DNA from 3 places in the Ferdinandcohnia sp. FSL W7-1320 genome. Region 1 is predicted to be linked to each of the others. Evidence: riboswitches for the same ligand, from Rfam matches in the RefSeq annotation. Region 1 holds a riboswitch; each other region holds the start of a gene.

Region 1 (4,269 bases):
GCTCATACCTCGCTGCGGGTTCTCGCAAGGATCACTATTCCGGCAGGAGTCTTGTGCCATCCGCTCCAATCATTTCAATTAACACCCAGTGTGTTATGAAATATTGCTTATCCTAAAAAATAAAAGAGGGTGTCAATCCAACATGGATTGACACCCTCTTTATGAACCTAAAATATTCATATCTCATTTGGGTCGCTGTACCTGTCCCTCTGTCCCAACTTCGTTGATGCCGTTTATAATGTCTTCTAGGGTTACGTTTGCTAAGATTTTCTCCATAGCGAATTGAGCTTGTACAAATAAGGGTTCAATGGCATTTTGAATATTTCTGCCGACGGGGCATTCCGGATTAGGATTGTCATGGACGCTAAACAGCTCTCCTTCTCTTACTACATCAACTGCCTTATAGACATCTAGCATTGTAATCTCTGTTGATTTTCTTGCGAGTTTTGCACCTGCAACTCCCGGGTGTACTTCAATTAAGTTTGCTTTTTTAAGCATTCCCATAATTTTTCTAATAACTACTGGATTTGTATTTACACTTGATGCTAAAAATCCTGATGAACATTCCCCCTCTTTCGATAACTTTATGAGGGAAAGTATATGAATTCCAACAGAAAATCTACTACTGATGGACATCGCTGTCACCTTTCTTTCATTCCTAATCGTACGTTTATTATACCTAAAAGTTGAATGTATTGACATTAACTATACATGTAACTATAATCATTACATGTAATCAATATAATTACAAGCTAAACCACATAGGAGGTAACTATAATGAAAATTGGAATTATTGGTGCAAATGGTAAAGCAGGAAGCCTAATTTTAAAAGAAGCAGTTAAAAGAGGACATGAAGTTAAAGCAATCGTTAGGGATGCATCTAAAATACAGAACAATCAAGTATCTGTTTTAGAAAAAAATATTTTTGAATTAATAAAAGCTGATGTTGAGGATCTCGATGTAGTAGTTAATGCTTTTGGTGCGCCACTTGGAGAAGAACAAGCCCACGTAGATGCCGGCCATGCATTAATTGAGGCTGTTAAAGGAACAGATACAAGAATCATAGTTGTTGGTGGTGCAGGAAGTCTTTATGTTGATGAGGCAAAAACCCTTCAACTCATCGACACACCAGAGTTTCCAGACTTTGTAAAACCAACAGCCAATGGTCAAGCACGAAATCTTCAAGAACTTAAAGAAACAGCAGATATCACTTGGACATTTATCAGTCCATCTGCAGTATTTGATTCAGAGGGAAAAAGAACTGGTACTTATCAAACTGGTAAAGACAATTTACTCGTTAACTCAAAAGGCGAAAGCTACATTAGCTACGCTGACTTTGCCATCGCAGTAATTGACGAAATCGAAAACCCCAAACACCTTAACCAAAGATTTACAGTCGTCGGCGAAGCTTAATGGGACACAGGGACAGGTTCCTTGTCCCAGAACAGGACAATGCGGTACCTCCTGTTAATTATCCCCACAGTCATACGGAAGTCTATTTCATCCTATGCCTTTTATTCTATTATTTTAAGAGGCAAACATATGAAAAACAAAGTATTTCCTGCAGAAATCGAAGTCATTTCTACAGAGGACCCTTTTGGTTTCATCTTAAAATCAAATTTGGAATTGAGAGACAGGTTGATTAACCCCTTGGGTTATGAATCTTGTCTCTTTTTTATGCCCCCTTTTCGCGTCCTTATTTTTTACGAAATCATTACATTTTGCAAAATTTCATAAATACAAGTAGACACATCGGAATAATATGGTTAAACTATAAATAACATCCATTACGTCTAGGGTGTTTCATTTGTACAAACTTATAAAAACTTATCAAGAGAGGTGGAGGGGCTGGCCCTGTGAAACCTCAGCAACAGATTCGTTGAATACTGTGCTAAATCCTGCAAGCTAACAAGCTTGAAAGATAAGTGAGGTTACCCTAATCATAAAAAAGCCTCTTCTTATCTTGTTATTGGGTCTTTTGAAAGCCAATTACGAAAGGAGAGAGATGATTATGGCTATATTAAAAGAAACTGTTGAGAAACGTAAAAATGAGATCATTCGGAAACTAATTGCGTGTAACATGTATAAAAAAGATGGAAAACATCTATTTGAATTATCCCTGCCCGAATTAGAACATGAGTACTTTAAAATTCAATCTAAAGGACATCCACATACTGGTTACGGATCAATACGTTGGAAAAACTTTTAAAAGTCTTTCCTTGAAGGAACAAAACTTGTTTCAAATTAGAATAAAATATGCCAAAAAGCTTGGATCACCATATGTGACCCAAGCTTTTTCATTTCCTAATATGCTGTCCAACCCGCATCCCCGGTGATGACTGTTCCGTTGACAAAACTTGCGTCATCTGATGCAAGGAATAGTGCAATACTTGCGATTTCTTCCGGTTTACCTGTACGTGGATTGATAGCCAATCCTGGCATAATACGGCCCATTCCAAAATCACTTCTGCCAGTCATCGAAGCACTGATATTAGTTTCAACACCGCCTGGTGCAATCGCGTTACAACGAATCCCACTTTGAGCATACATGAAACCGGTGTTTTTCGTGAATCCAACTACCGCATGTTTAGAGGCGGTATAAGCAGCACCAGCTCTTGCCCCTTGAAGTCCGCCTGCAGATGCTACGTTGATAATAACCCCAGCCTTTTTCTCTAAAAAGATTGGCAGTACTTTACGGGTTGCGCGCATTACACTCGTTGTATTTACCGCAAAAATTCTTTCCCATTTCTCGTCTTCAATTTCTCCAGCTGGTTCAAAGTTGTCCATAATTCCTGCATTATTTACTAAAATATCTACTGTTCCATACTTCGTTACAGCAGAATTAATTAAGTGTTGAATATCTTCTTCTTTTGCAACATTGGTCATAACAGCGATAGCTTCTCCGCCATTTATCTTGATTTCATCAACAGTTGCATTAGCAGCTTCAATATTAATATCTGAAACGACTACTTTTGCACCTTCATTTGCGTACAGAATTGCAATTGATTTTCCCATACCAGAAGCGGCACCTGTAACAACTGCTACTTTTTTCTCTAGCCTCATGTTCATTCCTCCAATTATGATAGAATGCATTTTAATAAACAGTTGTACGTTAATCAACAACTATCTATAGTATAATAAGAAGAATAATACGCTTACAATCAGCAAAACCATGATTAAGTGTTTACTAATAAACAAATATATATGAATTTGTCTAGTATTTTTGTTTTATCAAACATGGGAGGATGTTTATGTCTAGTAATAATGACTATCTTGACCGCCGAATTGTAAAGTCAAAGCGAGCAATGAAAGATGCATTACTATCCTTAATGAATGAAAAAGACTTAAAGAAGATTTCGATATCAGATATTGTACGGGTTGCGGACCTAAATCGTGGTACATTTTATAAGCATTTTCAATATAAAGAAGATATTCTACATGAGATTATGGATGAAGTCATCACTGACTTGATTGAATCTTATCGGGAACCCTATAAAGGTGTTGAAGTATTGGAAATTAAAAAACTATCTACGTCCGCGGTAAAAATATTTGACCATGTCTTTAAATACGCAAATTTTTATACACATATCGTCAGAACACACACTTTAACAGGCTTTCAAAATAAGTTTTGTACCGTCTTAAAGGATCTCGTCTTAACTGACTTGCATGACGTACTCACCAATCAAAAAATTGATAGGGAGATTCACGCCAATTACCAAGCATATGCAATATTAGGGATGGTCGTAGAATGGATTAATGGCGGGTTTAAATACAGTCCACAATTCATGGCAGAACAACTCCTCGAAATAGTCAAATACAATCGGGCTGATTCTGTTGTGAAACCAGTGAAAAAATAATATGGGACAGTTAACTGTCCCTAGCATTTTTATTTTATCCAATGATCTGGTCTAACTAAAAAATTCGGTATTTTTGTATGTACATTTCCTCTAGCTGAATTGATTTGAGACTGTGTTAGAAAAAGAGCATCATCTAGGTTTGCATGACTTAAGTCTGCATCACGAAGATCAGCACCAATAAAGTCAGCTTTTCTTAAATCAGCATGGCTCAGATTAGCTGCTATTAGTAGAGTTCCTCGGAAGTTAGCACCCTGCAAATCAGCCCCTTTTAGATTGGCACCTACGAAATCAAGACCCTTCAGTTTCTGTTTCTCTTTCCTTTTTCCGGTTAAATCTTTTCGGTATACTTCACTAGTTTCTTGTAAGTATTCATTAACCCTCTTCTATGGGAGACGATGTCTAGCCGTATAAT
Region 2 (4,269 bases), 920 kb from region 1:
ACTCTTGCTTGATCGCCAACCCCTTCTTTAAGTTTGATAATACCTTCTCTTTCAAAAATCGGTAAAATACGGCCATGGTCACTAAAAGAGTTACTCATAATAATTTTTGCACCATCTGGTAGCTCCTTTAAACTTTTGTATTCTTTAGAATAAATCCCAATAGGCTCTTTATGAATTTCTCCAACACTTACAAAGTCAAAGTCAGGGTTGTCCTTTAGTTGCAGGTCTAAATAACCTGGTGTTTGGAAGTAGTTTGCATCAAGTTCTTTTTCATGCAATGCAACGTTCGGTAAAATATAGTCTGTAAAAACTTCTATTTCAAGGTCAATTCCTTTATCTTTTAATAAAGGTTTTGCTTGTTCAAGGACTTCTGCATGTGGAACAGCTGACGCACCTACAACAAGCTTTTTATTTCCTTCTGCTTCTTGAGTGTCTCCTCCATCACCAGCATCGTCATTTCCGCCACAAGCAACTAGGGCAAATGAAAGTAGTCCAAATAGTAGTACATAAAGTAATTTTTTCATTGTGTTTTTCCTCCTGTTATCTCTTGTCTGTATGTTTTGTAAAGAAATCACCCACAAATTGAATGATAAATACCAATATTAGTATTGCAACAGTAGCAATAAATGTAATGATCGGTTTATTGCTCTGGAAACCATATAAATATGCAAAATGTCCTAACCCACCTGCACCGATAACTCCAGCCATTGCGGTAAAGCTTACTAATGAGATCGCAGTAACGGTAATCCCAGAAATTAGGGCTGGTAAAGATTCAGGAATTAACACTTTAAAAATGATTGTCGAGTTAGTAGCTCCCATTGAATGAGAAGCCTCAATAACTCCTTTATCGATTTCACGCAAAGCAATTTCAACCATTCTGGCATAAAACGGTGCTGACCCTATAATCAAAGATGGTAACGCAGCATTTGGTCCTAGCATGGAACCCATCATAATTTTCGTGAAAGGTATCAATAGGACAATCAGGATGATGAATGGTATGGAACGAAAAATATTAACAAATGCAGATACAATCCGATTCACCACTGTATTTTCCCATGCATTTCCTTTATCTGTTAAAAAGAGAACTAAACCTAAAAATAAACCAATTATAAAAGTAGCAAGCACGGAGATTGAGGTCATGTATAAAGTCTCTAAAGTTGCTTCCCAAAGATTCCCCCAATTGAGTGCTTGATAATCATTAACTTGTTTTTCCCATTTAAGTAATTCTTGAAATTGTTCAAGCATTTTCAATCACCTCAGCTTCTACTCGTTGTTGTCGAATAAATTCGATGGCTGAAGTGACTTCATTAGCATCACCATCAAGATGTATAAATAATGTTCCATAAGATCCATTTTGGGTTTGTGAAATTTTCCCTTGTAAAATATTCACTTCCACCTTAAAATCTCGGATTAATCTTGTAATTAATGGCATTTCAGCATCTTCACCAACAAAGCTAAGCTGAACCATTTTTCCATTTGGATAACGATCTAATAAATTCTCAACCGTTTCTTTTGTTTCTTCAGGCTCTGTCACTTGCTGAACGAAGCGTTTTGTAATGTTGGCTTGAGGCTTTTTAAATACATCAAGCACTCTTCCCTGTTCAACAAACTTCCCATTTTCCATTACTGCAACTCGATGACAGATTTTACGAATCACATGCATTTCATGGGTAATTAATACGATTGTTAACCCTAAACGCTCATTAATATCAACTAGCAAGTCCAAAATAGAGTCAGTTGTTTGAGGGTCTAATGCAGATGTTGCTTCATCACATAGTAAAACCTTCGGATTATTGGCAAGTGCTCTTGCAATTCCAACCCTTTGCTTTTGACCACCACTTAGCTGTGATGGGTAAGCATCTTCTCTTCCTTCCAGTCCTACAAGCTTAATAAGCTCATTTACCCGTTCTTCTCTTTTAGTTCTTGGCACCTTTGCAATCTCCAGGGGAAAGGAGATATTTTCCCTAACTGTTCGCGACCATAGTAGGTTAAAGTGCTGAAAGATCATACTTATTTCTTTACGAGCATCACGTAATGCTTTTCCTTTAATGGACGTGATATTATGACCAGCAACAGAAATATTCCCTTCTGTTGGAGTTTCAAGCCCATTCAATAAACGGATGAGTGAACTTTTACCCGCGCCACTGTATCCAATGATTCCGAAAATTTCACCTTCATTTATCTGAAGGTCAATATTGTTAACTGCTGTTACAGAATTTGTATTTGTTTGATAAATCTTTTTAACATTTTTTAGTGTTATCACGTTGTCACACCTTCTATTCAGAGAAAACTATGTTTAGTGTATGCGATAATGTAAATAAATAAAGATAATAATTATTCAAATATGCCACGCATATAAAAATAAATGCCTTTCTGCAAAAACGAGCAGAAAGGCACAATTTTGTGATTCCTTCCTCTCATCTTCCAAAGCCCAAAGCTTTGTGTGAATTGGCACCTTTTCAACAGACGTTGACGGTTGCTGGGTTTCATCGGGCACATCCCTCCACCACTCTAAATAAGAGTTATCAGATTTATTTAATTTTTATTATCATACTAAAACAACACGAGAGTAATCTTATCATCTCTATATAAGGGTGTCAACGAAAATATTGTGAACAATTTTTCAGTTATGCAGTCGGCACTGATAAGGCTGAACTGGTTCCATTTGCAGCTTTAATGGCTTGCTCTAAATCTTCTAAAATATCTTCCACATTTTCAATACCAACAGATAAGCGGACTAAGTCCTCTGATACACCAGATGCCTTTAAGTCTTCTGGGCTCAATTGTTGGTGTGTAGTACTAGCAGGGTGAATAATTAAGCTTTTTGCATCTCCTACATTTGCAACATGTGACCAAAGCTCAACACTATTGATTAGCTTTTCGCCAGCTTCTCTTCCACCTTTAATACCGAATACAATTACCGCTCCTGCACCTTTTGGTAAATATTTATCAGCTAGTTGTTTATTTGGATGGTCCTCTTCACCTGGATACAACACCCATTCAACCCCAGGGTGATTTTTAAGATAAGAAACAACTTTTTTCGTATTCGCAATATGCTCCTTCATTCGAACATGCAATGTTTCTAAACCTAAATTGAATTGGAATGAATTATATGGACTAATAGCTGGACCTAAATCACGTAGTAGTTGAACTCTTGCTTTAATTATAAAGGCTACTGGTCCCAATGCTTCCGCAAAGACTAAATCATGATAACTAGGATCTGGAGTTGTAAATCCAGGGAACTTTGGTGAATTCCAATCGAATTTACCTCCGTCTACTATAATTCCACCCATGGTTGTTCCATTACCTAGTAACCATTTTGTAGCTGAATGGATAACAATGTCTGCTCCATGCTCAATTGGTCTACATAAATATGGTGTTGCAAAAGTATTGTCAACAATTAGTGGAATACCTGCTTCATGAGCAATGTTAGCAACTGCCTCAATATCTAGTATATCTAAGCTAGGGTTTCCGATTGTTTCAGCAAAGATTGCTTTTGTATTTGGTGTTATTGCTTGACGGAAATTTTCAGGATTTTTTGGATCTACTAAATGCGTTTTAATTCCATATTTAGGTAGAGTATTAGCAAATAGATTATACGTTCCACCGTATAAAGTAGAAGCAGATACAATCTCATCTCCTGCTCCCGCAATGTTAAGGATTGAAGTCGTAATGGCTGCCATTCCGCTAGCAACTGCTAATGCACCTACTCCACCTTCTAATTGAGCTACTCTTTCTTCAAAAACAGTAGTAGTTGGGTTGTGGATTCGAGTATAAATATAACCGTTTTCCTTTAATCCAAAGAGATTTGCTGCATGTTCAGTAGTATTAAATTTGAACGCATTTGATTGGTAGATAGGAACTGCTCTAGCACCGGTTACTGGATCTGCCTCAAGACCCCCATGTATTGCAATCGTTTCTGGTCTGAAATTTTTTTGTTTTTCACTCATATTAATCTCTCCCTCTTTGATTAAATAAAAAAACCTCTTCGATAAGAAGAGGTTGTATGTATGGTCTCTCTTCTTATCTTTCAGGCAAAAAAAGCCTGCTGGATTTAGCACCGTGTAAATACCGGTTGCCGGGTTTCATAGGGCCATTCCCTCCACCACTCTTGATAAGATAAACTATTAAGTTTTTACTTTTATGATTAATTTGATGTTAACCCTTTTTCATTCACAAGTCAATGAAAATATTTTGAAAAAACAAGATATTCCAAATTACTTGTATTTTTTGTGAAAATCGACAACACTAATTAAACATTCATGTTAA
Region 3 (4,269 bases), 1.5 Mb from region 1:
TTGGAAAAGACAAGTCATTGACGGGATACTCTGGTACACGAACAGATTTAAAAGAAAAATTGTTGGAATTGGAAGGCGTGTTTTAAAGATCTTTCAAATCAAAAAATCCAGTGTGCCTTCACACTGGATTTTCTTATAATCTATTATCTTTCAAACACCTGCTGGATTTCCGTTCTTAGCTCGCCTTGTAAAATTCCTTTTTCCGTAATAATCGCTGTAATCAGTTCATTTGGTGTAACATCAAACGCAGGATTGTATACTTTTACTTCTTTTGGAGCGACGCGAACACCACCCAAATGAGTCACTTCTTCTGGATTTCGTTCCTCAATCGGAATTTCTTTTCCACTTTCCAATGTCACGTCAAACGTAGAAAGAGGTGCCGCGACATAAAATGGAATACCGAATGTTTTTGCTAATAACGCCAAATTAAAGGTTCCTATTTTATTGGCAGTATCCCCATTTGCTGTAATTCGATCAGCACCTACAATGATCGCATCAATGCCTTTTTCCAAAATTGTATGGGCGGCCATATTGTCCGTAATGAGTGTTACATCCACTCCTGACTGAAGTAGCTCCCAAGTTGTTAACCGAGCACCTTGTAATACTGGTCTTGTCTCAGATGCATAGACTGATAGATTAATTCCTTGTTGTGCAGCAAGATGGAAAGGTGCTAGTGCAGTTCCATAACGTGCTGTTGCGATTGAACCCGCATTACATATTGTCAACACCTTGAATCCATCTTTGAATAGAGAAAGTGCATATTCACCAATTTGGCGGCAAACCCCTTCATCTTCTGCTTGAATTCGAATCGCCTCATGGACAAGTGTTGTTTTTGCTTCATTCACTGACTTTGAAGCTTCGATACTTGCAACTAGACGGTTTAATGCCCAAATTAGATTTACAGCGGTAGGGCGTGAGCTTCCTAAGTATTCTTTATCTTTTTGGAGTCTTTCCTTGAATTCTTGTATGGATGTTACATCATAGCCTTGAGCAGACAATGCTAAACCAAACGCAGCAGTAATTCCTATTGCTGGAGCTCCACGGACTTTTAATGTGGTAATACTGTCCCAAACATCCTCAATTGAAAAAAGGTCGATAAATACAGTTTCCAACGGAAGCTTTGTTTGATCTAATAGTTTGATATGTGTTTCATTCCACTGAACAGATTGAGGAACTTTTTTTGTGTATGTCATGTTGTCACTCCTTAGCTGTTTTTTCTACATAGTTTCGTAGAGTTCCAAGTTCCTTGATTGACTTGCGTTCTTTTATTAATTCTTTTCCTAAACGTAGTGCATGCTGTTTAGTTGCGATTTTTTGTTCAATGCTTTCAATGCCATCTAAGTCAGCAACATGTGCAAGGCCGATTGTTCGACGTATCACTTCACAGCCAGCAAAACCAATTGCATCTTCAAAAGTTTGCTCAAGAACATATTCCAAATAACCTTCCGTATCACGATAAAGTTCAACCGCTTCATTTTTCCAAAGGTCTGAGAAAGTCCAGGAAAACACTTCCCATGTTCTTTTGATATGTTCGTATAATGGCTCACGGTACTCAGAATCTCTTGAAATTGCATTTAATAATAGATTTGCAATAAATTGCCCGATATCAAAACCGAGTGGGCCAAAATAGGCAAATTCAGGATCAATAACTTTCGTCTCAGTTTCACTAGCGAATATACTTCCTGTGTGTAAATCGCCATGTAATAGAGCATCTGCTTGAGTTAAGAACTTCTGCTTTAACTTTGCAATTTCAAGCTTCAGCGGTTGGTCAGCCCAAATTTGTTCAACATCATTCTGTAATTCCTCTTCGAAACTATTTGTATCGATATCGAAAAATGGATCTGTAAAAACAAGATCCTCCGTAATTTTACAAAGGTCAGGATTTATAAATTTTTGAACCAATATTTTTTTCTTCGATGGCTCTAGTCCAAAGTCTGAAGTGTAAAATAATGTTTTAGCTAAAAATGTTCCAATATGCTCAGATAAAAGCGGGAAGTTTTTACCTTCAATGAGACCTGCTCTTGAGATTTGCAAGTGGGAGAGGTCTTCCATCACAGTAATAGCTAGAATCTCATCAGAATAATAAACCTTTGGTACAAGAGTTGGCACATAATCCGCTGCTGCTAATAATGCATTTGCTTCAATTGTTGCTCGCTTTAAAGATAATGGCCAGCTTTCACCAACCACCTTTGCATATGGTAAAGCTTGCTTAATAATAATGCCATTTCCTTCTTCTTCGGTGATATGGAAAACTAGATTTAAATTTCCATCCCCAATTTCTCTGCATTTTAAAAATGTTCCTTCTTCAAACAAACCTAAACGAATGGCCAATGCCACCGCAGTGCTTTCTGTTAATGGTTCGTAAATCGATTGATATGAAATTGACATATTTATATTCCTCCAGAAGTATTATTTAATAGTTTGGAGGCTTTTCTAAAAACGGAAAAGCCTCTTTCATTGAAAGAGGCTTGAAGACACGGCTTCGCACCTCTTATCTGCCAAGAAGATCAAATGAGCCTTCAGCGAATTTGCGCACAGATTTTTTCGAGCTTGCTCGAAAATTTACCTTTGAAAATCTGTTGCATCCGCCGGAGGCTATAACTTTATTCAGTCTGGTTTTAAGCATGACTGAATAAAGTTATTCACTTCCTGCTGGAATTAGCACCGTGCCTTGTGGGTTTCCCCAGCGCTAAAAAATAGCGCCTCACCTTGCGATGGATTTACGGTCGGTTGCTGGGCTTCATCGGGCCAAGTCCCTCTGCCTACTCTTGATAAGAGATCAAATTAATTGATATTCTATTATATGTTGATACTGAAGAGAATGATATCAACGAATGTACATAATTGTCAATATATTTTTATTTCTATGAATGATAAAAATTAGGACGACGATCCTGGAAGATAGGAATTTGTTTTCTCACCTCTTTTACCTTGCTAAGGTCGATTTCTCCAACTAGAGTTGTGCTTTCAGTACCTGCTTCAGCAATAATGTTTCCCCAAGGGTCGATAACCATCGAATGACCTCCGAATTCATTATTAGGATTACTTCCAACACAATTACATGCAACAACATAGCACTGATTTTCAATCGCTCGACTAAGGAGTAATGTTCGCCAATGCTCAAGGCGAGGAAGTGGCCATTCTGCTACCACGAATAAAACTTCTGCGCCACTTGTTGTATGTGCACGAATCCATTCTGGGAAGCGAATGTCGTAACAAATCACACCAGCTGCTGGTACATTTTCAATTATGAAATCGCCTTTTGCTTCACCGGCCTTTAAATACAAATGTTCATCCATTAGCTTGAATAAATGTAGTTTGCTGTATTCACTTAGCAATTCTCCGTCTCGATTAAAGACAAACATCGTATTTGTCACACCTTGCTCCGTCTTTTTGGCTACAGAGCCTGCTACAATATTTACAGAGTATTGTTTTGCTAAGGTTTTTATAAACGTTTTTGTTTCATCGCCATTTTCATCTGCAATTTCATCTAATCTTGTTAAATCATATCCAGTCGTCCAAAGCTCTGGAAGGATGATAATATCAGGTTTGTCCTGATTCATTGTCTTTTCGATTTCTTTAGAAATTTGGGCAAAATTCTCTTGCGGTTTACCGAATTGAATATCATACTGTATACAAGCAATTTTAAGATTCATTTGGTATCCTCCCAGTGAAAATAATACTTTACAAGTTAACTCTAACAATATATTATTTTTGGTTAGTATTTCAAGTATTTTGAAGAAGGTGTAGATATGAAAAATTTCCAACAATCTGAAACCCTGCAAAAATTACCGAAACAGTTTTTTGCTTCTCTTGTAGCTAAGGTGAACAATGTAGTTGCCCAAGGGCATGATGTAATAAATTTAGGTCAGGGGAATCCTGACCAACCAACACCTCAACATATTGTTGAAGCTCTTAAAAAGGCTGCCGATCAGCCTAAATTTCATAAGTATTCTCCATTTCGTGGCCATACATTCTTAAAGAAGGCAGCGGCAGAATTTTACCAACGTGAATATGGTGTTGAACTTGACCCTGAAACAGAAATCGCGATTTTATTTGGTGGAAAGGCTGGATTGGTAGAGATTCCACAATGTCTATTAAATCCTGGGGATGTTGCATTAGTACCTGACCCTGGTTATCCAGACTATTGGTCAGGTGTTGAGCTTGCAAGAGCTGAAATGGCCTATATGCCTCTGAAAGAAGAGAATTACTTTCTACCAGATTACACAGAAATTGATTCAGAAAAGCTTGAAAAAGCAAAGGTAATGT

The links. A riboswitch is a leader RNA that binds a small molecule or an ion and turns the genes downstream of it on or off. The one in region 1 is predicted to bind S-adenosylmethionine.
Region 2: linked by a shared signal. The riboswitch ahead of NST91_RS06390 (methionine ABC transporter ATP-binding protein) and the one ahead of NST91_RS11095 (Fur-regulated basic protein FbpA) in region 1 are both predicted to bind S-adenosylmethionine.
Region 3: linked by a shared signal. The riboswitch ahead of mtnK (S-methyl-5-thioribose kinase) and the one ahead of NST91_RS11095 (Fur-regulated basic protein FbpA) in region 1 are both predicted to bind S-adenosylmethionine.

What each region holds. Positions count from the first base shown of each region.
Region 1 covers NZ_JBBPAM010000001.1:2,191,454-2,195,722, reverse strand. Annotated here, with positions in the region: gene NST91_RS11105 (Rrf2 family transcriptional regulator) at 184-636, opposite strand; gene NST91_RS11100 (NAD(P)-dependent oxidoreductase) at 778-1,413, shown strand; SAM riboswitch class I at 1,825-1,928, shown strand; gene NST91_RS11095 (Fur-regulated basic protein FbpA) at 2,012-2,209, shown strand; gene NST91_RS11090 (SDR family oxidoreductase) at 2,305-3,063, opposite strand; gene NST91_RS11085 (TetR/AcrR family transcriptional regulator) at 3,252-3,857, shown strand; partial or broken gene NST91_RS11080 (pentapeptide repeat-containing protein) at 3,887-4,269, opposite strand, start outside.
Region 2 covers NZ_JBBPAM010000001.1:1,270,753-1,275,021, reverse strand. Annotated here, with positions in the region: gene NST91_RS06400 (MetQ/NlpA family ABC transporter substrate-binding protein) at 1-524, opposite strand, end outside; gene NST91_RS06395 (methionine ABC transporter permease) at 541-1,140, opposite strand; gene NST91_RS06390 (methionine ABC transporter ATP-binding protein) at 1,238-2,263, opposite strand; SAM riboswitch class I at 2,415-2,522, opposite strand; gene NST91_RS06385 (O-acetylhomoserine aminocarboxypropyltransferase/cysteine synthase family protein) at 2,628-3,950, opposite strand; SAM riboswitch class I at 4,021-4,121, opposite strand.
Region 3 covers NZ_JBBPAM010000001.1:3,656,554-3,660,822, reverse strand. Annotated here, with positions in the region: gene NST91_RS18065 (methylated-DNA--[protein]-cysteine S-methyltransferase) at 1-86, shown strand, start outside; gene mtnA (S-methyl-5-thioribose-1-phosphate isomerase) at 144-1,193, opposite strand; gene mtnK (S-methyl-5-thioribose kinase) at 1,198-2,388, opposite strand; SAM riboswitch class I at 2,644-2,778, opposite strand; gene NST91_RS18050 (carbon-nitrogen family hydrolase) at 2,865-3,656, opposite strand; gene NST91_RS18045 (pyridoxal phosphate-dependent aminotransferase) at 3,753-4,269, shown strand, end outside.